4 regions of the Mycobacterium sp. ITM-2016-00316 genome follow, and region 3 is predicted to be linked to each of the others. Evidence: predicted binding sites of a transcription regulator. Region 3 holds the regulator's gene; each other region holds the start of a gene.
The links. The regulator LexA, encoded in region 3, represses DNA repair genes until DNA is damaged. The targets are predictions, from matches to a motif close to CGAACANNTGTTCG.
Positions count from the first base shown of each region.

Region 1: the regulator LexA is predicted to act here: its motif matches at 4,398-4,411, upstream of C6A86_RS07520 (HNH endonuclease signature motif containing protein).
Region 2: the regulator LexA is predicted to act here: its motif matches at 2,498-2,511, upstream of C6A86_RS00440 (DUF222 domain-containing protein).
Region 4: the regulator LexA is predicted to act here: its motif matches at 1,326-1,339, upstream of C6A86_RS00660 (HNH endonuclease signature motif containing protein).

Region 1 is NZ_CP134398.1:1,562,645-1,568,360, forward strand. Features, by position in the region: gene C6A86_RS07510 (NAD(P)/FAD-dependent oxidoreductase) at 1-1,318, opposite strand, end outside; gene C6A86_RS07515 (dihydrodipicolinate reductase) at 1,508-2,893, shown strand; gene C6A86_RS07520 (HNH endonuclease signature motif containing protein) at 2,942-4,393, opposite strand; gene C6A86_RS07525 (MFS transporter) at 4,551-5,716, shown strand, end outside.
Region 2 is NZ_CP134398.1:88,849-94,564, reverse strand. Features, by position in the region: gene pntB (Re/Si-specific NAD(P)(+) transhydrogenase subunit beta) at 1-200, shown strand, start outside; gene C6A86_RS00445 (DMT family transporter) at 205-1,077, shown strand; gene C6A86_RS00440 (DUF222 domain-containing protein) at 1,099-2,493, opposite strand; gene C6A86_RS00435 (acyl-CoA dehydrogenase family protein) at 2,665-3,804, shown strand; gene C6A86_RS00430 (alpha/beta fold hydrolase) at 3,794-4,696, opposite strand; gene C6A86_RS00425 (sensor histidine kinase) at 4,739-5,716, opposite strand, start outside.
Region 3 is NZ_CP134398.1:2,418,547-2,424,262, forward strand. Features, by position in the region: gene C6A86_RS11605 (molybdopterin guanine dinucleotide-containing S/N-oxide reductase) at 1-554, opposite strand, end outside; gene C6A86_RS11610 (acyl-CoA dehydrogenase family protein) at 652-1,809, shown strand; gene C6A86_RS11615 (hypothetical protein) at 1,926-3,971, shown strand; gene lexA (transcriptional repressor LexA) at 3,978-4,652, opposite strand; gene C6A86_RS11625 (hypothetical protein) at 4,685-5,131, opposite strand; partial or broken gene C6A86_RS11630 (organic hydroperoxide resistance protein) at 5,124-5,545, opposite strand; gene C6A86_RS11635 (MarR family winged helix-turn-helix transcriptional regulator) at 5,565-5,716, opposite strand, start outside.
Region 4 is NZ_CP134398.1:135,539-141,254, reverse strand. Features, by position in the region: gene C6A86_RS00665 (phosphodiester glycosidase family protein) at 83-1,165, shown strand; gene C6A86_RS00660 (HNH endonuclease signature motif containing protein) at 1,484-2,794, shown strand; gene C6A86_RS00655 (hypothetical protein) at 2,985-5,411, opposite strand; gene C6A86_RS00650 (SDR family NAD(P)-dependent oxidoreductase) at 5,515-5,716, opposite strand, start outside.

The DNA.
Region 1 (5,716 bases), 860 kb from region 3:
CGAAGATCAAGGCGTCGAGCTCGTAGTGCACGCCGTCGACGACGGCCGTTGTCTCGGTGAACCGTTCGACACCGCGGCCGTCGGTGTCGACCAGCGTGACGTTGTCCCGGTTGAACGTCGGGAGGTATTCGTCGTGGTAGCCGGGGCGTTTGCAGTTCAGCTTGAACCAGGGCTTGAGCGCTTCGGCGGTCTGCGGGTCGGTCACCACGGTGCTGATGCGACCGCGCAGACGTTCCATCGCGTCCCAGTCGGCGCGGTACAGGAATTCGGTGATCTCCTCGGGGGTCATCTCCCGGCCCAGTCCTCGGGTTTCACGGACGACGGCCGGCTCCGTCAAAGCCAGCGCGTTGCGCGTCCAGCCGTCATCGGTGAGATCGAGATCCATCTCGACCCCGCAGGTGACCCGGGTGAAGTTCTCCATCCGCTCGCGCTGCCAGCCCGGCTTCAGGGTGGCCGCCCAGGCGGGGTCGGTCGGGCAGTTGTTGCGTTCGGCGACCGTGCTGGGGGTGCGCTGAAAGACGTACAGCTGTTTGGCTGCCCTGCCCAGGTGCGGGATGCACTGCAGCCCGGTCGCGCCGGTACCGATGACACCGACCCTTTTGTCGCGCAGATGGGTCAGCCCGCCGGTCTCGTCGCCGCCGGTGTAGCGGTAGTCCCAGCGGCTGGTGTGGAAGGTATGCCCCCGGAACTCGTTGATGCCGGGGATGCCCGGCAGCTTCGGTCGGGTCAGCGATCCGGGGGAGACGGCGACCAGATTCGCGGTGAGACGGTCCTTGCGATCCGTCTCGACGACCCAGTGCTGGGCGTCGTCGTCCCAGGCCATGTTGGTGACGGTGGTCTGCAGCAGGGCGTTTCGGTACAGCCCGTAGTGGCGGGCGATGGCCTGCAGGTGCTCCCGGATTTCCGGTCCGTGGGCGTAGCGCTCGGTGGGGATGTAGTTCAGCTCTTCCAGGAGCGGCAGGTAGATGTAGGACTCGATATCGCACTGGGCGCCGGGATAGCGGTTCCAGTACCAGGTGCCGCCGAAGTCGCCGGCGGTGTCCACCACCCGGATATCGGTGATGCCGGCCTCCTGTAGCCGCGCCGCGGCGATCAGGCTGCCCAGCCCGCCACCGATGATCAGCACCTGGGTGTGATCGCTGACGGGTTCGCGTTCGGTGCGCTCGGTGTACGGGTCGTCGGCGTAGTGCGAGAAATCCGCGGTGACCTCGACGAACTGGTCGACGCCGTCGGCGCGCAGGCGCTTGTCGCGTTCGGCGGCGTACTTGGCGCGCACCCAGTCAGCGTCGTAGACCGCGGGTTGGGGACCCAGTGACATGTCGTGGCTCCATCCATCTCGCTGGACGGCATGTCCAGTGAATGTACTTGGCGACATGTTTACAGAGAATGAGTCTTCTGTAAAGGACTATGCGCCGAAGAGGATGTATGTAGGCTCCGTGTGACGTGCCGCCTGCAGTGGCCATGCCGCCCTACCTGATCGCCTCCGCGCTAGACCCTGGAGTGCTCCGTGACAGACGCCCCGATTCGCCTGGTGCAGTGGACCACCGGAAACATCTCGCGTGAGGCGGTCCGGGGCATTCTCGAACGCCCCGGGCTGGAGCTGGTCGGCGTATTCGCCTACAGCGCTGACAAGGTGGGTAAGGACCTCGGCGAGCTGTGCGGGCTCGACCGCAGACTTGGTATCTCGGCTACCAATGACATCGGCGAGATCCTCGCGCTGAAGCCAGACTGCGTTGTCTATATGCCGTTGCATCCCGACATCGACCATCTGGAGACGCTGCTTCGTGCTGGCATCAATGTCGCGACGACTGCACACTTCATGACCGGCCGTGCGTATGGCGAGGAGAGTCGTGCGCGGATCGAGGCCGCCGCCGTCGAAGGTGGTGTCAGTATGTTCGGCAGTGGCGTGAACCCGGGCTACGTGCAGTATTTGGCGTCGATCGCGACCAACGTGTGCCGTACCGCCAACTACGTGAGCATTGTGGAGTCTTTCGACATCGGGCCCTGGGCCGGGGACGCGAACCAGGACGAGCTGGGCTGGGGGCGTCCGGCGGGTGACGCGAACCACGAAGCAGACATCGAGCACGCCACCATCCCGTTCGGCGACACCTGCGAGGCGCTGGCCGACCTGCTTGGCCTCGCCCTCGACGGCATTCGGTGCGATGTCGAGTTCGCCTACGCAGCAGAAGATCTCGATATCCCCGGACGTGATGTTCGCGCAGGTACCGTTGCCGGCATCTACGCGCGCTGGATCGGCTCGGTCAGTGGGTTGGACGTTGTCGAGACCGCCGTGAAGTGGACGATCACCCCCCACCTCACCCCGGCTTGGGACATCGCAATGGCCTACGAGATCGAGATCCGCGGCCACCCGAACGTCACCCTGCGAGCCGGAGTGCTGCCGGAATTCGGCTCGATGACCATGGACGAGATGGTCGGCATCGGCTCGGTCATCACGGCCATGCCGGTCGTCAACGCCATTCCGGCCGTCGTGGCTGCGCGGCCAGGCATCGTCGGTTACTCCGACCTTCCCGCCGTGGGAACCCAATTGGTGCCCGCGCCCCCGCCCGTGCCGGCGGCTGAGGTCCCCCCACCCTCGCATCCGCACTTCACACGTCAGTCAACCCTGCAGGAACTCGCCGCGTCACGAATCGGGCGGCTGCTCAACCGCGTCGTCGCCCGGCAGGCCAGGAAGACGGCCACCAATGACCGCGAGGTCGCGATGTTCGTCGGCATGGCCGCATACCAGAGTGTTGCGCAAATGGTCTCGATGAGCGACGGCAAGATGTCCTGGGCGGTCGCGGACTCGATCATCGACCTGGCGAACGGTCAACCCCATCGAATTGCCGTGCGGGCCATAGCCGCGGTCCGGAAACGATGGCAAGCACCCGGATAGATGATCCGGAGCTGTACCGCGCGCGTTGCGCGGGTTGGGCGCTTTGTTCTAGGGAGGCGGGTCGTCTTCTCGGGGTGCGAGGAGGCGTTCGGGGTGATGCAGGTTGTTGAGATGGGCTCGGCCAGTGGTGGGGTCGATCCATTCGAAGCGGCCGTCGGGGCGGCGTCGGGTGCTCCAGCCGGTGTCTTCGATCATCTGGTTTGCGGGGCCGCAGGCCAGTGTGAGGTCGTCGATGTTGGTCTGTCCGCCGTGTTTCCAGTCTTTGTGGCCGTGGTGGGCCTGGGTGTCGTAGAACGCGGCGTCGCAGCCGGGGCAGGTGCAGCCGCGTTCACGGCCGAACAGTGCGAGTTTCTGGGCTCCGGTGGCGCAGCGTTGGGCGCGGCCGAGGTGCAGGGCCATGGAGGTGTGGCCGTCGAAGACGGCGAGGTAGTGGTAAGCCCCGGCGGCGGCCATCGCGATCAGATCGCGCATGGGGAGCACGGACCCGCCGCCGGTGACGGCGTATCCGGCGCCGGCGTGGAGTTCTTGCAGGGTCGTGGTGATCACCACGGTGGTGGGTAGTCCGTTGAGTCGGCCCAGGGTCTGGGAGCGCAGCAGCAGGTCGAAGGCGGCTTCGACGGCGTCGTGAAGGTAGTGGGCCTTGCTGCGCCACTGGGCATCCAACAGCGGCGGGCGCGGGTCCTCGTGGTGCGGAGGAGACGGATTGTCCTCACTGGCAGGCTGTTCGAGTTCGGGGTGCGGTTCCGGCTCGGGTTCGTCAAACAGTGGCGGTTGCGCTTCTGTGGGCCCGGGTTCGGGTGCGGGGTGGCGGCCGCGTTCGGAGAATTTGGCAAGGATGGGTTCGATCATGGCGCGCAATTTCGGGGTGACCCACCCCGATAGGTAGCTCAGGCCGTCGGGTTGTTGAGAGCCCAGGTGCAGGCCGGCTTTGCGTGCGGCGGCGTCGGCAGGTTCCTCGCCGTCGGGGTGCAGCAGGGCCAGCAGGTGGATCGCCAGGACGGTCAACGAGTGCGGGTCCAGGTCGGCGGCGGCCGTGACCAGCGACTGCTCGGCGTGGGAGCGGGTGATCGGGTCGACGGTGGCGGGCAATGCGTTGAAGAACTTGCGGATCACCTCAAGATGTTCCTCGCCGAAAGCGCCGCGCGACAGCGCGGCGGCGGTGTGTTCCCACTCGGGCGCCATGTCTTGGCCCTGCAGTGTTCGCCGCGGTGCCAGTTGGGCGGCGCGGGTGAGGAGTTTGTGGGCGCGGCCCTTGCTCATCCGGGTGCGCAGTGTGAGCAGTTTCGTCCAGGAGGTCGCGCCCAACTCGGCGGGAGTGGCTTCGCGTTGCAGACGGGCCAGGATCGCGTACTGGAGCATCGGGACTCGTTGCGTGGTGGTCTCGACGTCGGCGAACGCGGTGAGCAGGTCCCGGTGTGAGCAGGCATCGACGTCGGCGGTCAGCAGCGCGTCCACACTCGCGGTGTAGGCGCTGACCGCAGCGGCCAGGTCCGATGTCATATATCGAACATACGTGCTACCACCGACAATTCCGGCTGCCGCGTGACTGGTGAAACCAAAGGGGCAGAATATGTTTCACGTCAACGCCACCGGTGTCGCGCTCCAAGGGCGCCCCCTATATAGTGGACATCATGTTCAGTAAATGCCGGGCCGTGTGATGACCGCGCCCGCCAAGGAGACCTCAGCCGACCGTGTCGGCTCAGGCGGCGCCCGGCAGTGGCTGGCCGTCGCGTCGGCGACGTTCGCGATCGCATGGGGCGGTAACGAATTCACTCCGCTACTGGTGATGTACCGCGCCCAAGGCGGCTTCTCCGCGGTCACCGTCGATCTACTGCTTTTCGCGTATGTCCTCGGAATCGTGCCCGGCCTGCTCGTGGGTGGCCCGCTGTCGGATCGCTTCGGGCGTCGCCCGCTGATGCTTCCTGCACCGGTACTCGCCGCGGTGGGTTCGCTGATCTTGGCGGGCGGTGCGGAATCCGCTGTGGTGCTCGGTGTGGGTCGGGTGTTCAGCGGACTGGCACTTGGTCTTGTGATGGCCGTCGGCGGCAGTTGGATCAAGGAACTATCAGGCGCTCCGGGGGAGCATGGAAACGCCGGCGCCCGGCGCGCCGCAATGAGTCTGACAGCGGGTTTCGGCCTCGGCGCCGGTGTTGCGGGCACGCTCGCCGAATGGGGACCCGCGCCCACAGTGCTGCCGTACGCGATCAACGCGGTGATGGCGCTGGCCGCAGCGGTTGTTCTTCTCGGTGTTCCCGAGTCGCGTGTCCGCAGCACCTCGGCCCGCCCGTGGTGGACCGACCTTGTTGTGCAGGGGGCCTCGCACCGACGTTTCCTGTTCGTGGTCGTGCCGCTCGCCCCGTGGGTCTTCGGTGCAGGCGCTTCGGCGTACGCAGTACTTCCTGCGTTGATGTCAGAACGTGCCGCCGCGGCACCCATCGCGTTCTCTGCTCTGCTGTGCGTCGTCGCTCTGGGTGTGGGATTCACGGCTCAGCACATTGGCCGCAACCTCGTCACGGCCGGCCGCGCCGGCGGTGTGGTCGCTGCGCTGGGCCTGGTCATCGTGGGTATGGGTCTTGCCGGGTGGGCTGCCACGGTACTGACGATGTGGGCGGCGCTCGTCGCGGCCGCCGTGCTCGGCGCTGGATATGGAATGGCTCTGCTTGCCGGTCTTCAGGAGATCCAGCGCATCGCGGGACCTGACGACCTGGCGGGCCTGACCGCGGTGTTCTACTGCTTAAGCTATCTCGGGTTTGCGGTCCCCGCGGCGCTCGCGTTCCTGTCGCGATCACTGAGCTATCCGGTGATGTTCGGGTTCGGGGCAGT
Region 2 (5,716 bases), 2.3 Mb from region 3:
CGGCCTCCGAGGACCCCTCCAGCCCGATCGCCGGTATGCCGGTGCTCACAGTGTGGAACGCCGACAACGTCATCGTCTTCAAACGCTCCATGGCCTCGGGCTATGCGGGCGTGCAGAACCCACTGTTCTTCCGCGACAACACCCAGATGCTCTTCGGTGACGCCAAGGACCGGGTGGACGCGATCAACGCCGCGCTGTGATGCCGTGACGCGGGTGCCCGCCTGGTCGGTGCCCGCGTTCTTCGTCGTCGGTGCGATCTCGCAGTACATCGGTGCCGCGGTCGGGGTGTTCCTGTTCGAGACGACCGATCCCGCGGCGGTCGCCTGGCTGCGCGCGGCGGCGGCCGCACTGGTGCTCATCGCCTGGCGTCGGCCGTGGCGGCGGGCCTGGACGCGCCGCGGTATCGCGGTGGCCGGTGGGTTCGGCATCGTGACGGTCGGCATGAACGTCGCCTTCTTCGAGTCGATCGCCCGGATCCCGCTCGGCACCGCCGTCGCCATCGAGTTTTTGGGGCCGGTGGCGGTCGCGACGCTGGGTTCGCGACGCGCGCGTGACGTGCTGGCGGTGGTGCTGGTGGCCGCCGGCGTCGCATTGCTGGCCGGGGTCCAGACCGGGGCCGACACACTGGGCATCATCTTCGCGCTCGTCGCCGCCGCGCTGTGGGCCGGCTACATCCTGCTCGGCAAGCGGGTGGCCGACGCGGGCGGCGGGCTGGACTCGCTGGCGGTCGGGATGGCGGTGGCCGCGGCGGTGCTGGCCGCACCTCTGGTGAGCGGCCAACTGCTCGAGGACGCGGCCGTGTTCGCCGAGCCACGCACCTGGCTGTTAGGTCTCGGTGTCGGCGTGCTGTCCACCGCGGTGCCATATGCGCTCGATCAGGTGGTGCTCACCCGGGTGGGCCGAGCACGGTTCGCGCTGCTGCTGGCGTTGCTACCGGCCACCGCGGCCGTGGTCGGCGCCCTGCTGCTGCACCAGATTCCGGCGGCGGCCGAGGTGGCGGGCATTGCGCTGGTGATGGCTGCTCTGGTGATCAGCGCGGGTGGGCAGGACGCGGTAACGGGGCCGGTCGGCGGCTAGTGTCACCCGTCGCCCGCACACCTAAAAGGGCGGTGGGTTCGCTTCGTAGTGGGCGCGGTTGAGCCCACGTTCATGGGCTATTCGGTATGCCCGGTTCTGCGCCCGGGTGCGTTTTCGCTTGGGAGCGGCGAATACTCGGTGCGTGCCGGGAGGTGGGGCCGGTGGCAACACGAGGGCTGCGGTCGGCTGCGCGATCTGCGGGAAGAACAGCGTCCCGCCTGGTGTGGTGGTGTACATACGGCCGTTGGGGGCGGTGATCGTGATCGTGCCATCGGCGTGCTGCTGGTCGTTCCAGCCACCCGGTCCGGAGTGAAACGTCTTGATTAGGTGATGAATCCGGCAATACAGCTTCGTGTTCGACGGATGTGTCGGGCCGTAGGGCCACGGGGTCGTATGGTCGATATCGCAGCGCGTGACCGGGACATTGCACCCGGGCCAGCGGCAGGTCAGATCCCGGCAGCCGATGAACTCGGTGAGCGCGCGGGACGGTTGGTAGCCGCGCTCGGCCCCCAGATCGGCTACCTCAGGTACGGGCCGGATCGTGGCGCGCGGTCTCATCTCGCGGACCTTTTCGGCGGGGACCGGTCCATAGCCGGGCAGTAGCGCGGGGTGGTCCGAGCTGCCCTCGACAGTGTCCCGGTCGCCGTGCAGATGGAGGACGATGTGCCCGTGGGGAGCCTCGTTGCCGGCAGCCGGGCATTCCTGCTTCCCGCACAAACACGGCAAGCTGGTCGCGCCCAGGGCGAGGGGCTCGACAGCATCGGCGCGGCGTTCGGCGGTCGTGCGTGGATCATCCGGGCACACCGTGCGGACCAGGTCATCGAGGCGCTGATCGAGCACCGCACCGGCGGTGGCATCGAGGCGGCCGTAGATCTCGACCAGCCCGTCACCGCACGGCTCCACCGTGATGCTGCGGGCACGCCGGGATTCCCGGGCCCGGCGCACCGCATCGGGATCGACGTCGATGACCATCCAATCGACGAGTTCGGAGACGCGGTCATCGGAGAGCCCGTTCCACGAGGGCGCCGCCTTGGCGAGCAGGGCGTCGATGACGGACATGATGTCGGGGTCGGTGATCAGCCCGGTGCGGTGCAGGATGATCCGCAGCACCCGTAGATCCACCACACCGGTGGCGAAGACCTCAGCGAAGCGGGGCAGGTGGGCGAGCAGGGTGCGGCCCTGGGTGATCATGGTGCAAGCGCGGCCGCGGCTGAGCCCGAGTTCGGCGCCGAGTTCGGCGGCGACCAGCTCCCAGTCATCGACGATCAGGTCCTCGAACGCATTGCCCAGCTCCGCCATCCGGGCGACCGCGAAGGTGCCCGCGGCCAGTATCTTCGCGGCCACCGCGGTGCGTTCGGCGCGCAGCTGCTCGCGTGCGGCGTCCAGTGCCGTCACCGCCTCCGTCGCCGCCTTCATACTTCGAACATACATTCGGTCACCGACAAGTCCTGACACGCGTTCGCCTGACGCCCAGAACCGCCCCCAGCAGGTCGGACATTCCTAAATAGTACTGAGCGCCAACTTCCAGTACTCTCTGGATGGTACTGTTCGATCGATCTGAGTACCGTTTTCCGAGAGGTGACTGCCGTGCCCGTCGACCGCCTGCTCCCGTCCGACGAGGCGAAAGAACTCATCGCGCTCACCCGCGATATCGCCGACAAGCTGCTCGACCCCATCGTCGACGCCCACGAGAAGGCCGAAACCTATCCCGACGGGGTGTTCGCGCAACTCGGTGCGGCCGGGCTGCTGAGCCTGCCCCAGCCCGAGGAGTGGGGCGGCGGAGGCCAGCCCTTCGAGGTGTACCTGCAGGTGCTCGAGGAGATCGCGGCGCGGTGGGCGGCCGTCGCGGTCGCGGTCAGCGTGCACAGCCTGTCCTCGCATCCGCTGCTGGCCTTCGGCACCGATGAGCAGAGGCGGCGCTGGCTGCCGGGGATGCTCGCCGGTGATCAGATCGGCGCGTACAGCCTCTCGGAACCACAGGCCGGTTCCGATGCGGCGGCGCTGCGGTGCGCGGCCGTCCCCGATGGCGACGGCTATGTGCTGAACGGATCGAAATCCTGGATCACCCACGGGGGCGTCGCGGACTTCTACACACTGTTCGCACGCACCGGTGAAGGCTCCAAGGGAATCAGTTGCTTCCTGGTACCCGGCGACCTGGACGGTCTGACCTTCGGCAAGCCCGAGGAGAAGATGGGCCTGCACGCAGTGCCCACCACCGCAGCGTTCTACGACAATGCCCGCATCGACGCCGACCGGCTGATCGGCGTTGAGGGACAAGGCCTTTCGATCGCCTTCTCCGCCCTGGACTCGGGACGACTGGGCATCGCGGCGGTCGCCGTCGGCATCGCCCAGGCCGCCCTCGACGACGCGACCCGCTACGCCAATGAGCGAACCACGTTCGGCCGCAAGATCATCGATCATCAGGGGCTGGGATTCCTGCTGGCCGATATGGCGGCCGCGGTGATCAGCGCCCGCGCGACGTACCTGGATGCGGCCCGCCGACGGGACCTGGGGCTGCCGTATTCGGCGCAGGCCAGCGTCGCGAAACTGGTCGCCACCGACGCCGCCATGAAAGTCACCACCGATGCTGTCCAGGTGCTCGGCGGAGTCGGCTACACCCGTGACTTCCGCGCCGAGCGGTACATGCGGGAAGCCAAGATCACGCAGATTTTCGAGGGCACCAATCAGATTCAACGCTTGGTCATCGCCCGCGGACTCACCCTCTGACGAATTCGCCGATCGCCGAGAGGAACTCATCGGGCTTCTCCACCATTGGACTATGCCCCGCACCGGCGATGATGCGCGGGGTCAGACCCGCCGCGGAGTACCGCGTGACATTGGGGTCCGTCGGCGTGAGCGCGTCAGTCTCACCCCAGACGACCAGCACCGGCTTGCCCAGATCGGTCAGCATGTCCGCGACCGAAGGGGGCGCGCCACTCTTGGAATCGCAGACACCCCGGTAGGTGAGCCGTTCCAATGACCGGTATGCGAACTGCGGCACCGGATAGTCCGCGGCAAAGCCGGTTTGCAACGAGCCCTCGGTGATCGCCGGCACCCGACGGAACTGATCCATCGCGGGACCGATCACCGGCCAGCACACCATCTTTCCCAGCAGCGGCATGGACACCAGATCGCCGGCGGCGGGCGTATCCGAGACCACCACCCGCTCCACCATGTCGGGATGGGTGCCCGCCAACACCGATGCGACGGTTCCGCCCATCGAATGCCCGATCAGCACCGCCTGCCTGATACCCAAGGCCGACAACGCATTCCGCACCGCGCGTGCCTGCCCGGCGGCCTGAAAATGTTTCGGCTCGCTCGGCGCCTCCGAACCGCCGTGCCCGACGAGATCGATGGCAACGACCCGCCGGTCATGCGCCAACCGCGGCGCCACCGCCTCCCACCACTCGATGGAGGCCGAGTATCCGTGCAGCAGCACGATGGCGCGCTCACCGGGCGGCCCGTACTCGCGGACGTTGAGGTCAGGGCCGTCGAGCTCCAGCACATGCCCACCGGCGAACGATTCGGCGGCGCGCGTCGCACCGGTCACCACACATGCGTTCACCAGCGCCGCGACCACGACTGCGGCGACGGCCACGAGGGCGATCCGGAGTTTCATCCGTGGAACGCTACTGTCACCCTACTTTCCGGCGCGAGGGAATTACTCCGGCGGTGAGGTCACCGTGATGACGGTGCCGCGACTGGACATCGAGTCGATGTCCAGCGCACCGCCCACCGCCTCGAAACGCGCCAGCAGCGAGCCCAGCCCGATATGGCCCTCCTCCAGACGCGTCGCGATGACGGCGGGGTCGAATCCGGGGCCGTCATCGGAGACCACCAGCACGACCCGGTCACCAACCCGCCGCAGTGTGACCGCGACCTCCGTGGCGCGAGCGTGCTTGTGGATATTGGCCAGCAGTTCACGAGCGGCCCGGTGTAGCAGTGTCTGGGATTCCGGCTTGCCGACGTCCTCCAGGTCGGCCGACACTGTGTACGCTCCGCGGGATTCGAACTGGCGCAGCAGTTCCCGGATGGCCGCGGCGAGGCCCAGTTGTGCGAGTACCTGCGGGTGCAGCTCGGTGACGGTCGAACGCAGCAGGGCGGCGGTGTCCTGCAGCGCGTCATACACCATGTCGAGGGCAGGGTCGGGGTGGGTGTCGCGGAGCAGGTCGACCTCCATCCGCGCCGCCAGCAGCGTCTGCAGCGGTCCGTCATGCAGGGTTTCGGCGACCTCCCTGTTCTGCCGCTCGTCGGCCTGCATCGCCTCGGCGACCAGTTGGCGGCGCACCTCCAGCAGGGTCCGCACCCGCGCGGCCCGCAGGGACAGCACCAGGCACAGCGCAGTGGTGGCGACCGCCAGCCACAACAGGAACCCGAAATGCGTGTAGACCATGTCCGGCAGGCCGATTCGGTCATCACGTTTGGAGTAGACGATCCACACCGACAGATAGGCGCCGGCGGTGACCGTGCCGATGATCGCCGTCAGCAATGGCCGGTCCTGGAACGCCACCGAGATGGGCAGCAGGAAGAACACCGGCAGCAGCGCGGCAGTGGCGCCACCCGAGACCACGCACAACACCACGATCAGCAGCACGTCGACACCGGTCGACGCCCAGTCCGCCCAGCGCGGCAGCGGTCC
Region 3 (5,716 bases):
TTGAGGGCTAGACCACCGAAGGCCACCAGCAGGTCGGTGTGCTCGACGATCACCTCCCACTGGGTGGACCGCTTGAAGAGGTCGTCATGGGTGCCGACGATGCGGGGCATGATCGCGCCGGTGGCGCCGAGGCTGTAGGAGTGCCGCGATGAGGTATAGCCACCGATGAGTTTCAGGAACCGGTGCACCTGGCTCTGGGCGTGGTGGAACCGGCCTGCGCTGGCCCAGCCGTAGGACCCCCCGTAGATGGCCTCGTTACCGTGGGTGTCGATCACCCTGCGCAGTTCGCCGGCGAGCAGCTCGGTCAGCTCGTCCCAGGACACCGCCACGAACTCGTCGTCGCCGCGCCGGTCGCTGGGGCCGGGACCGCCGCGCAACCAGCCGCGGCGCACGGCGGGGCCGGTGACCCGCGAGCGGTGCCGGATCGAACCGGGCAGGTTGTGCAGCAGGGGGGATGGATCGGCGTCGCCGGTCTGCGGCGCCACCGCCGCGATGTCGCCGGCCCTGACCTCGGCGGTGAAGGCGCCCCAGTGGGCCAGGCTGGCTCGTGACACGCACCAATCCTAGGTCGCTGGACGCACCGCTCGACCAACCATCCGGTTGGTATATGTTGGGCGCCACACACCCTGATACCAGTACCGGAGGTCACGCATGGGCGCCGTCAAGTTCGACCGCACGCTGTTCGAGCCGGAGCACGATCTGTTCCGCGAGTCCTATCGCGCCTTCCTGGACCGCCACGCCGCGCCGTTCCAGGAGGAATGGGAGAAGGCCAAGATCGTCGACCGCGAGGTCTGGCGGGAGGCCGGTAAGCAGGGCTTTCTGGGGATGGCCGTGCCCGAGGAGTACGGGGGCGGCGGCAATCCGGACTTCCGCTACAACGTCGTCATCACCGAGGAGACCAGCGCCGGCCGTCACAGCGGCCTGGGTTTCACGCTGCAGAACGACGTCATCGCGCCGTACCTGATCGAACTGGGCACCGAGGAGCAGAAGCAGCGCTGGCTGCCCGGATTCTGCAGCGGCGAATTGATCACGGCGATCGCCATGACCGAACCCGGCACCGGCAGCGACCTGCAGGGCATCAAGGCCCGCGCGGTTCGCGACGGTGACCACTACATCCTCAACGGTTCGAAGACGTTCATCACCAACGGCATCCACGCCGACCTGGTGATCGTGGTTGCCTGCACCGATCCCGAAAAGGGTGCCCAGGGCTTCTCCCTGTTGGTCGTCGAGCGCGGTATGGAGGGCTTCGAGCGTGGTCGCCACCTCGACAAGATCGGCCTCGATGCCCAGGACACCGCCGAACTCTCGTTCACCGATGTCAAGGTTCCGGTCGAGAACCTGCTCGGCCAGGAGGGGATGGGCTTCCTCTACCTGATGCAGAATCTGCCCCAGGAACGCATCAGCATCGCCGTGATGGCCGCCGCGGCCATGGAGTCCGCCCTCGAGCAGACCCTGCAGTACACCAAGGAGCGCAAGGCCTTCGGTAAGCCGATCGGCAGCTTCCAGAACAGCCGGTTCGTGCTCGCCGAGCTGGCGACCGAGGCGACCGCGATCAGGATCATGGTCGACGAATTCATCCGGTTGCACCTGGACCGCAAGCTCACCGTCGAGCAGGCCGCCATGGCCAAGTGGTACAGCACCGAGGCGCAGGTGCGGTTGGTGGATCGCTGCCTGCAACTGCACGGCGGCTACGGTTATATGCGGGAATACCCGATCGCGCGGGCGTTCCTGGACTCGCGGATCCAGACGATCTACGGCGGAACGACGGAGATCATGAAGGAGATCATCGGTCGCGGCCTGGGGGTCTGAGCGCCCCGACACGTTTCGGCGCAGGTCGCGATATCCCACGAGTTCGCCGTCCACTGACGCAAAGTTGACGAACGCGATACTTTCGTGTGGTTTTGCGCTACTTCGGGGAGGACCGAATGACCAGGCAGCGGACCCGGCTGGGCAGGCTTGTCGGCCTGGCGGCGACAGGGCTGGTGAGTGCCGCACTGATCGCGGGCACGGTGCTGCTGGCGCCACCGGTCGCGGCGACACCGGAAGGTGACGCCGACGCGGCGATCACCGCGGCCTGGGAGACCGGCGGCGGTGACGGAGGGCCACTGGGCCCCAAGGACGGTGGGGTCTACCCGGCCGGGGACGGCTTCGGGCAGAACTTCGCGTCGGGCAAGATCTTCTTCACCCCCGACACCGGTGCGCACATCATCACGGGCGCCATCCTGGAGAAGTACGAATCCCTCGGCGGCCCCGCCGACAGTGATCTGGGCTTCCCGACGATCGACGAGGGCCCGGGCCGTGCGGCCAACAGCCGCAACTCCACGTTCAGCGCGCCCGACCAGCCGGTCATCTTCTGGACCCCGGACACCGGTGCCCGGGTCGTCCGCGGGGCCATCAACCAGGCCTGGGATGCCCTCGGTGGTTCGGCCGGCGTGCTCGGAGTGCCCAGCGAAGACGAGACCACCAACGGCGACACCGTCACCCAGAAGTTCACCGGCGGTGAGATCTCCTGGGATCGCAAGACCAAGGCCTTCACCACGGTGCCGCCCGAGCTGGCAGGTCAGCTCGGGGCCATCGAGGTCCCCTCGGACGCCACCTCGTCCATCGCCGCCGCCCGCCGGGCCGCCGGCGGTGCGCTGGGCCCGCTGGGGGCCGAGGAGGGCGCGCAGTACGCGATCGGCGCCGACGGGGTCGGGCAGAACTACGCCGGCGGCAAGATCTTCTACCGCCCGGACACCGGGGCCAATGTGGTCACCGGTCAGGTGCTGGCCAAATACGAGAGTGTCGGCGGACCGACCGGGGACCTCGGGTTCCCCACCGCCAGTGAGGCCGACGGCGGGCTGACACCGCAGAGCCGGGTGGCGACCTTCGCCGCCGCGGACAAGCCGGTGATCTTCTGGACGCCCGATTTCGGTGCGGTGATCGTGCGCGGTGCGATGAACGCGGCCTGGGAGAAGCTCGGTGGGGCGACGGGTGAACTCGGTGCGCCGAAGGGCGATCAAACCGAGAACGGCACCGTCATCAGCCAGCAGTTCAACGGCGGGTCGATCTCGTGGGACAAGGCGACCAACACCTTCAGCACCGAGCCCGCCGGCCTGCAGTCTCAGCTCGCGGGCCTGGAGGTCCCCGGTGCGGACGCGCCGGAGGCGCCGGCCGACGCGCCGGGAGCCACCGGCGGCGGCTCGGGCAGCGGCGACAAGTGGTACTCCTCGCCGTGGTGGTGGCTGCTGGGCCTGATCCCGCTGGTGGGTGTGATCGCGCTGGTCGCCATCGCCGTACTGCGCAACCGGCGCCCCCGCGAGGATGACGAGTTCGGCGACGACCCCTACGAGCGCGGCTACGACGGCGGGTACGAGGACCGCTTCGAGTCCGGCTATCCCAGCCGGCCCGAACCGGCCGTCTACACGCCGCAGAGCCCGTGGGCGTCGGTGCTCCCCGGCGACACCGGCACCGGCAACGATTCCGGCGCCGCCGATGACGAATCCGGTGACGAGGACTACGAGTACGACGAGGAACCCGGCGAGTACGGCTCCGATGAGTACGGCTCCGACGATCACGACGTCGAGGGCGATGAGCTCGAGGAACTGCGTGCGCCGCAGGAGGAGCCGCTGAGTTTCGACCATGATCCGGATGCGGTCGACACCGCGCCCACGCGCATCGAAACTCTTCCCGAGACGTCGGCGGGGCAGTTCGATCCACCGACCATGGTCGTACCCGAGTACGAGCCCGATTTTCCCAGTGGCCGCCACGCCGCGATCCAGGACGAGGAGCCCGAGGACGCCGGCTGGACCTCGATGCGGCTCGCCACCGGTGACCGCTACCGCGCGCCGGAGGGCTATCCGATCAAGGCAGATACCAAGACCGGGCTGTACTGGGCTCCGGGTAGCCCGGGATATCGCGATACCGAGGCCGAGATCTGGTTCGCCAGTGAGGACTTCGCCCGGACGAACGGATTCGTCCGGGCGGACTGAGCGTCCTCAGATCTTGCGGATGACGGTGACGACCTTGCCGAGCACGACCGCGTCGTTACCGTCGATGGGGTCGAACGCCGGGTTGTGCGGCATCAGCCACACCTGACCCCGGGTGCGCTTGAAGGTCTTGACGGTGGCTTCACCATCGATCATCGCCGCGACGATGTCACCGTTGTCGGCGACGTTCTGCTGACGGATGACCACCCAGTCACCGTCGCAGATGGCGGCGTCGATCATGGACTCGCCGACCACCTTCAGCAGGAACAGTGACCCCTCGCCGACCAACTCGCGGGGGAGCGGGAAGACCTCCTCGACAGCCTGTTCGGCCAGGATGGGCCCGCCCGCGGCGATCCTGCCGAGAACCGGGACGAAGGTGGGTTCGGGCAGGGCGTCCGAGCCGGTGACATCGGTGGCCACGACCGGGGTCACCATTTCGTCGGAACCGCGGACATCCACCGCGCGTGGACGGTTCGGGTCCCTGCGCAGGTAGCCCTTGCGTTCCAGGGTGCGCAGCTGATGGGCCACCGACGACGTCGACGTCAGGCCGACGGCATCGCCGATCTCGCGGATGCTGGGTGGATAGCCGCGACTGGTCACGGAGGTGCGGATGACCTCCAGGATGGTGCGCTGACGCTCGGTCAGGCTGGAGCGTGCCTCAGGGGTTTCGGTGCTGTCGCTCATGGCGCCGAATGTAGTCGCCGACGCGCAGATAATCAAACATGTGTTCGAGGCGTGTCGGATCCGCCTGCGCCCCGCGGCACCGCCGTCGACCACAGTGCCCACGCGATCAGCACGGGCTGGAACAGCAGGCGGACGAACCGGCTGGTATCGCTGTTGAGACCGAAACCGTCGGCGTGGTTGACGAATTGCGCGATGTTGCCGGGGAAGATCAGCACGAAGAACGCGGCGAGTAGCCGGCCGACCAGCACACGGTCGCGCCGCAGCAGGGCCAGTCCGACGCCGAGGGTGATCTCGACACCGCCCGAGGCCATCACCACGCCGTCGGCGTCCATCGGCACCCACGTGGGGACCTGGGCCTGGAACTCCTCGCGCGCCCAGAACAGGTGACTGAAACCGGCGAAGATCATGGCGCCCGCAAGGGCCAGCCGCGCGATGGTGCGTGCCCGGGTGGTCGGCGGTGGGGCCGGAAGCTCACTCATCGGCCACCGTCAGGGTGACCTCGATGTTGCCGCGGGTGGCGTTGGAGTACGGGCAGACCCGGTGGGCGGCCTCGGCGAGCTGCTGTGCCGTCGCGTGATCCACGTTCGGCAGGGTGATCTGAGCTCGACGGCCAGGCCGAAGGCGCCGTCGTCGCCGGATCCGAGCACCACCCGGGCGCCGACCGCGGAATCGGAGACGTCGGCCTTCTGCTGGCGCGCGACCAGGCGCAGCGCGGAGTGGAAGCAGGCGGCGTATCCGACGGCGAACAACTGCTCGGGGTTGGTGCCCGCGCCCGAGCCGCCCATTTCCTTCGGGATGCTCAGTGCCACATCGACCTTCCCGTCCGATGTGCGTCCGTGTCCGTCGCGGCCCTCGCCGGTGGCGAGTGCCTCCGCGGTGTAGAGCGTCTTCATGGTCGGTCCTTTCGTGTTGTCACTGCAGGGAATCCAGGTGGTCCACCAGTCCGCGCAGCACGTCGCGCAGCGCCGCGAGGTCACCCTCGGAGGTGTTCGACGACCGCAGCAGCCGTTCGGGTATGCAGGCGGCACGCGCCTGCAATGCTCGCCCGGCGGGCGTCACGGTCA
Region 4 (5,716 bases), 2.3 Mb from region 3:
CGCAAGTTGACAGTGTTGCTGGTGTGATTGATTGTGTTCGCTGTCCACACCACTGCAGGCTCTGTTTTCTGAAGGGATCGCCGTGCCGACCGTTGTCGCCCGTCTCCGGCGCCTCGCCGCCGGTATCGCGACGCTGACGGTCACCGCGGCGCTGTCGACGACCACGGGCGCACCGATCGCGGCTGCCGCCGACGGCCGGACATTGCTGGCGACCGCCATCGCCAACACCCGCGGCTCCTACCTGGTGTACAACTTCGGCGGCGGCAATCCGACACCGATGCTCAACGCGGCAGGCAACTGGTACGAGGGCGGCGGCGGTGGCCACCTGATGATCATCAAATCCGCCTCGCAGCGGCTGGCACCGAGGCTGCTGGTGGACACCCACAACGGCTATCAGTCCCGGTGCGAACGCACCCCGGGCGCCCGCACCGGGGACGGACTGGTGCAGGCCTCGGAGATCTACACCCCGATCGCCGCGTGGCAGGCGTTGGGGCAGCCCACCATTGCCATCAATGCCAACTTCTTCGACATCCGCGGCCAGCAGCGCGGATCCTGGAAGACGACCGGCTGCAGCTCACCGCTGGGCCCCTACGTCGACAACACCCGCGGGCTGGGCCGAGTGAACGTGCCGCTCACCGGAACCGTGGCCTACGCCGGTAAACAGGGTCTGTCCGGGGGTGACGAGGTCTGGACCCCGCTGTCCACCATGATTCTGCCGGTCGCGGGGGCACCGTTCGTGGTGACGCCGCGCTCAGGCGACGACTTCGATGCGGCCGGCCCGGTGATCTCCGATCTGATGAACAAGGGCACCCGTTTCGTCGCGGTCAGCGGTCTCGGGTTGCTCGCCCCGGGCGACACCGGACAGATGAACGATCCGGGCCCTTCAGCGGCGCGCACCGCATTGGCCTATGCCCGCGACCGCGACGAGATGTACGTGTTCCAGGGCGGCAGCTACACACCCGATCAGATACAGGACCTGTTCCGCGGCTTGGGAAGTGACACCGCTCTGCTGCTCGACGGCGGCGGATCCTCGGCAATCGTGCTGCGTCGCGACACCGGCGGCATGTGGGCGGGTGCGGGCGTACCCAAGGGGTCGTGCGACACGTTGCAGGTGCTCTGCGATTCGCGGGAACGCGCGCTACCCAGCTGGTTGGCCTTCAACTAGACACTCGAACCGGCCTACTCGGCACGAATAGTGTGGTGCAGGAACGGTTCCGGCCCGATTCGACAAGACCGAGAATGTCGAGACCGTCACCAAGACCGCACGAACTGTCGCCCGTGTCCCCAAAATTTCCCTTGCGCGGGGCCTTGATTCGGCGTAGCATCGAACACAAGTTCGAATGCGACGTTGCTCCCATCACCACCCGGTGAGCACAGACCGCGACTCCGGTCGCCGCGAGGTTCGATGGCCCCTTTCGGGCTGTGCGGACCGTTGTGACTGATCGTGCCCGTTGGGGCACCTTCTGTGAAAGTCGGTATCCACATGGACGCCACTGATCTCGACATGTTCATTGATGCGTTGATTGATGACCTCACCCCGGTACCTGCAGCCGAGGATGACGCTGATCGCACGCTGTTTCAGCTGCTGGACTGTCCGCGAAGGGTGATCGATGAGCAGCCGTTGTTGGCGGTGTTGGCGGCGGCGGTGACCTTGCGCAATCTGTTCGATCATGTGATCGCTCAGGCGGTTGCGGCCGCGGAGCGGGCCGGGATCCCGGCGCGTAGACACCTGCGCACGGGGGTCGATCTGCTGACCAGTCTGGGTGTGGCGCCGGGTGCGGCGTACCGGGCGGCGCGGGTGGGCCGGGCGGCGCACACCTTGCCGGCGTTGACGCAGTTGCAGCGGCTCGGTGGGGTCGGTATCGAGTTCGCCGACGCGGTCGGCAAGGGCCTCGCGCATGTGTCCGGCAGGGTCGCGTTGTCTGATGAGGACCGGGCCGCGGTCGTGACGACGCTGATGATCGAGACCACCCCGTCGGGTGTCGATAAGAAGGCCCGCGAGATCGCCATCGCAAGAACCGCCGCCACTCCGCTCGACGACGGGGCGGTGCCGGTCGCCGAAAACACCGACCTCAACGACATGACCCTGACGCAGACCGACGACGGGCGGGTCGCGGCCAGCTTGGATCTCGACGCGCTCACGGCAGAGGAACTGCTCACCGCACTGGATCCGTTGTGCCGGCCGATACCGCTGCCGGACGGGTCCCCGGACCCACGCCCGACCGGGCGGCGCCGCGCCGACGCGTTCGGGCAGATCATGCGCACCTACCTGTCGAGTTCCCTGCGCCCGATGAGCGGGGGCGTGCTCCCGCACGTCACCCTCACCCGCCCCGCCGCAGCACCAGGCGTGGACATTCTCGGGTTCGGCGGTCCCGTCAGTACCCGCACCGCGGACCTCATCATGTGCGACAGCACCCTGACCTCGGTGACGGTCGACGGTGCGGGCGCCCCACTGGACGTCGGGCGCGCCGAACGATTGTTCACACCCGCCATCCGCAAAGGGTTGGCGGTCCGCGACCGTGGATGCGCGCACCCGGGCTGCGGACGACCCGTGTCCTGGTGCGACGCCCACCACATCCAACCCTGGAGCAGCGGAGGCCACACCAGCATCGACAACGGCGTGCTGCTGTGCCGACTGCACCACACCGCGATCCACCACGGCGGCTGGCAGGTCTACCTCGGCCCCGACCGCCACCCCTGGTTCATCCCACCCCACCGCCCCGGCCAACCGAAACCGGAACACCTACGCTCACACGCACGACGCACCATGACCGACCTACCCACCGCCGCATAACCAAACCCGCACGGCACCTTGACAACTACACAGAGAACACCGTCCACGCGGCGGGTCCGGCGGGAGATCGCGCCGCCGGACCGGTCGCGAGGCACTACGGCTGAGCGTAAGACGCTGCGCTACTGCACGTTCCGCAGAACACGGCCCCACGACGCCGAGAATGCCCTACGTGACAGGCGACTAGGTACAACTAGGCGGCTTCCTTATCCGCCTTCTTGGTGTCCGACTTCTTGGTCTCGGACTTCTTGGTCTCGGACTTCTTGGTTTCGGACGTCTTGGTCTCCGGCGCCTCGGACGTCTTCGCGTCCGCGTCGGTATCCCCCGCGGTCGACGTGGTCGCCGGCTTCTTCTTCTTGGGGGTGAACGCATTGGTGATGTCACGCACCAGGTTCTCCAACGGGTTCTTCTTGACCGTCGGCTTCTTCACCACCGGAGCCTCGGCCTCAGCGTCGGGGTTGGCCTCGGTGTCGGGAACGGCCTCGGCTTCGGGTTCGAGCTCGGCCTCGGGTTCGGGTTCGGCCGGCGTCTCGGCGGGAGCCTCTGCCTCCGAGGGAGTTTCGGCCTCGACAGGAGGATCCTCGGCCTCCGCATCGTCGGGGGCGGCGTGCTTGGGCGGCAAGCCGGAGTCCTCTGGAATCGCGGCGCTCGGATTGGCGGCGTGCTTACCGGTCGGGACCTCTCCGTCGGGATCCACCGAGAGGGTGACGAGCTTGGCATCGGGGTCTGGAAGATCGCCTGCCGCGGCGGCCAGGGTGCGCGCCGCATTCGGGGATTGGCGACTCGCCTGTCCGGTGAGACCGGCGACCAGGTTGTCGAGGCCGTCCTGCAGCCCAGCGGTGAGGCCGCCCAGATTCAGCCCCTTGGTGAGGGTCTGGATCAGCTTGCCCAGGTTCTCCAGCACGTTGGGCGGCGCCGCGGTCGGGTTGCCGCTGATGAACTCCTTGTGGAATCCGTTCGCCAGTGAGGTCAGCACATCGTTGATGGCCCGGCCCCAGTTCACATCCGGGAAGGACATGAACGGTGTCGCGGTGTCCGGGTCGTCCAGCGTGCGGGTGTAGGTCCCGTCCGGGTTGCGCACCACGTCGGTATAGCCCAAGTTGACCAGACTTGTCATGGCCGGGGCGAGCGCGTTGGCCAACCGGATCGGCAAAGTGCCCAACGTCCCGAAGCTCACCATGTTCAGCAGATCGCCGGCCAGGTAGAGCGGCTCCAGCAACGGCAGCGTGCTGGTCGCCAGTGTCAGGTAGATGTTGATGTTCAACGGATTGCCGAGATCCAGTGCATCGCTGACGGTCTCGCCGACCTCGTCGAGGATCTGGTCCAGCGCGCTGTCCAACTCGACACCGCGCAGTATGTAGGACGCTCCGATGGTGCCGGCCAGCAGGTTGTTGAACAGTGTGAACGGATTCGGCCACGCCGCGAAGTCCGAGTAGGGCTGGTACTGGACCGTGGCATCGACCTTGATCGGGACGAGGTTCGCCGCACCGAGCTCGATTCCGGTGCCCAGTATCGGGATCCCGGTCCCGGCGTTGCTGGCCTGGACATCGGGGGTGATCAGGTCGATGCCGAGCAGTTCGAACAGCGGGTAGAACCGGGCGAGCATGCCGCCGTTGGCGCGACCGACGTTGTTGGCCAAGATCATCGGCAGCAGGGTGAGGCTGCCCAGCGGGCCACCGCCATTGGCTCCGAGCCGCGGCTGGTTGCCCAGGTCGGCGAGCGCCTGCTCATACGCCGAACCGGCCGCCATCGCGCCGAATCCGTAGCCGATGACGATCGGGATCCGGACATCGATGACGTTGAGGTCCGGCAGATTGATGTCTTCGACGCCCTGTAACACCGCGGAGATCAGCGGACCGAGCAGCGGGATGTTCCCGACGGCGTCACCCGCGAGGTCGAGCACCGCGTCCAGCAGGTTCTCGACCCCGACCTCCAGGTACGGCGTCTGATTGATGGCGTCGGCCACGGCGTTGGCGGTGCCGGGGGTCCAGCCGAGGTCGAGCCCGGACAGCATCTTCAGCAGGAGGAATGGCTCACCCGGGGTGATGATGTTGACCCCGGGAATGTTCAGCCCCGCCAGGTTCAGCGGGTCCGACAGGTCCAGCCCGACCAGGCCCAGCACTGCCGACAAGGTGATGTTGCCCTGCGCGTCCGTGATGTTCAGCAGGTCAAGGATGTTGATCAGCAACGGGGTGACGAGACCGCCCAGGATCGGCGTCAGCACCGAGCCCAGATCGATCGGGATCGCCCCCAGGATGTCGTCAAGGAACGCCGTGGGGATCTGGCCCAGCAGAGACTCGACGTTCAGACCGAAACCACCGGCCAGGTTGACACCGGCCAGCGCGCGCTCGTAGGCGGCGATGAACTCCTGGAAGGTGTTGTAGGCGGCCTGCCCCGAGCCACCGGTGACGTCGGAGAGGCTGCCGGGCGGACCGAACGGGCTGACCGCCGCGCTCAGGTCCACCTGCTGCTCCACCACCCGGAGGTAATGCTCCTCCGGGCGTGGCGGCGGCGTCGGTGCGGCCGCACCAACCGTCAGTGCCGTCGCCGTCGCAGCAGCCGCCGTGACCACCGCGACCCGCCTGGTCCGCTCAGCCACATTCCGGTGTTTTCCAGCCATCAACCCCGCACCTCCCCCGCTGCCCCATGCAGTTCTCAGCGAAAACTTAACATTCAAGATTGCCGGGCTGGGGCGTTTGGTCGGGAATGATCGACGCCGGCGATCAGGGCTGGCGCATGACCATCCGCAACACCCGGTCCCGAACGCGCGCTGGCAAATTCGTCATCAGCGCCAGCTGGAGGCGAGGGCCGGCGCCGACAATGTAGCGGGCACGGGGCCGCTTGGCGCTCAGCGCCGCCCGCACCACGTCGGATACCTTTTCCGGTGCCACAGCCATCCTTTGCGAAATCGGCACCGACTTGCGC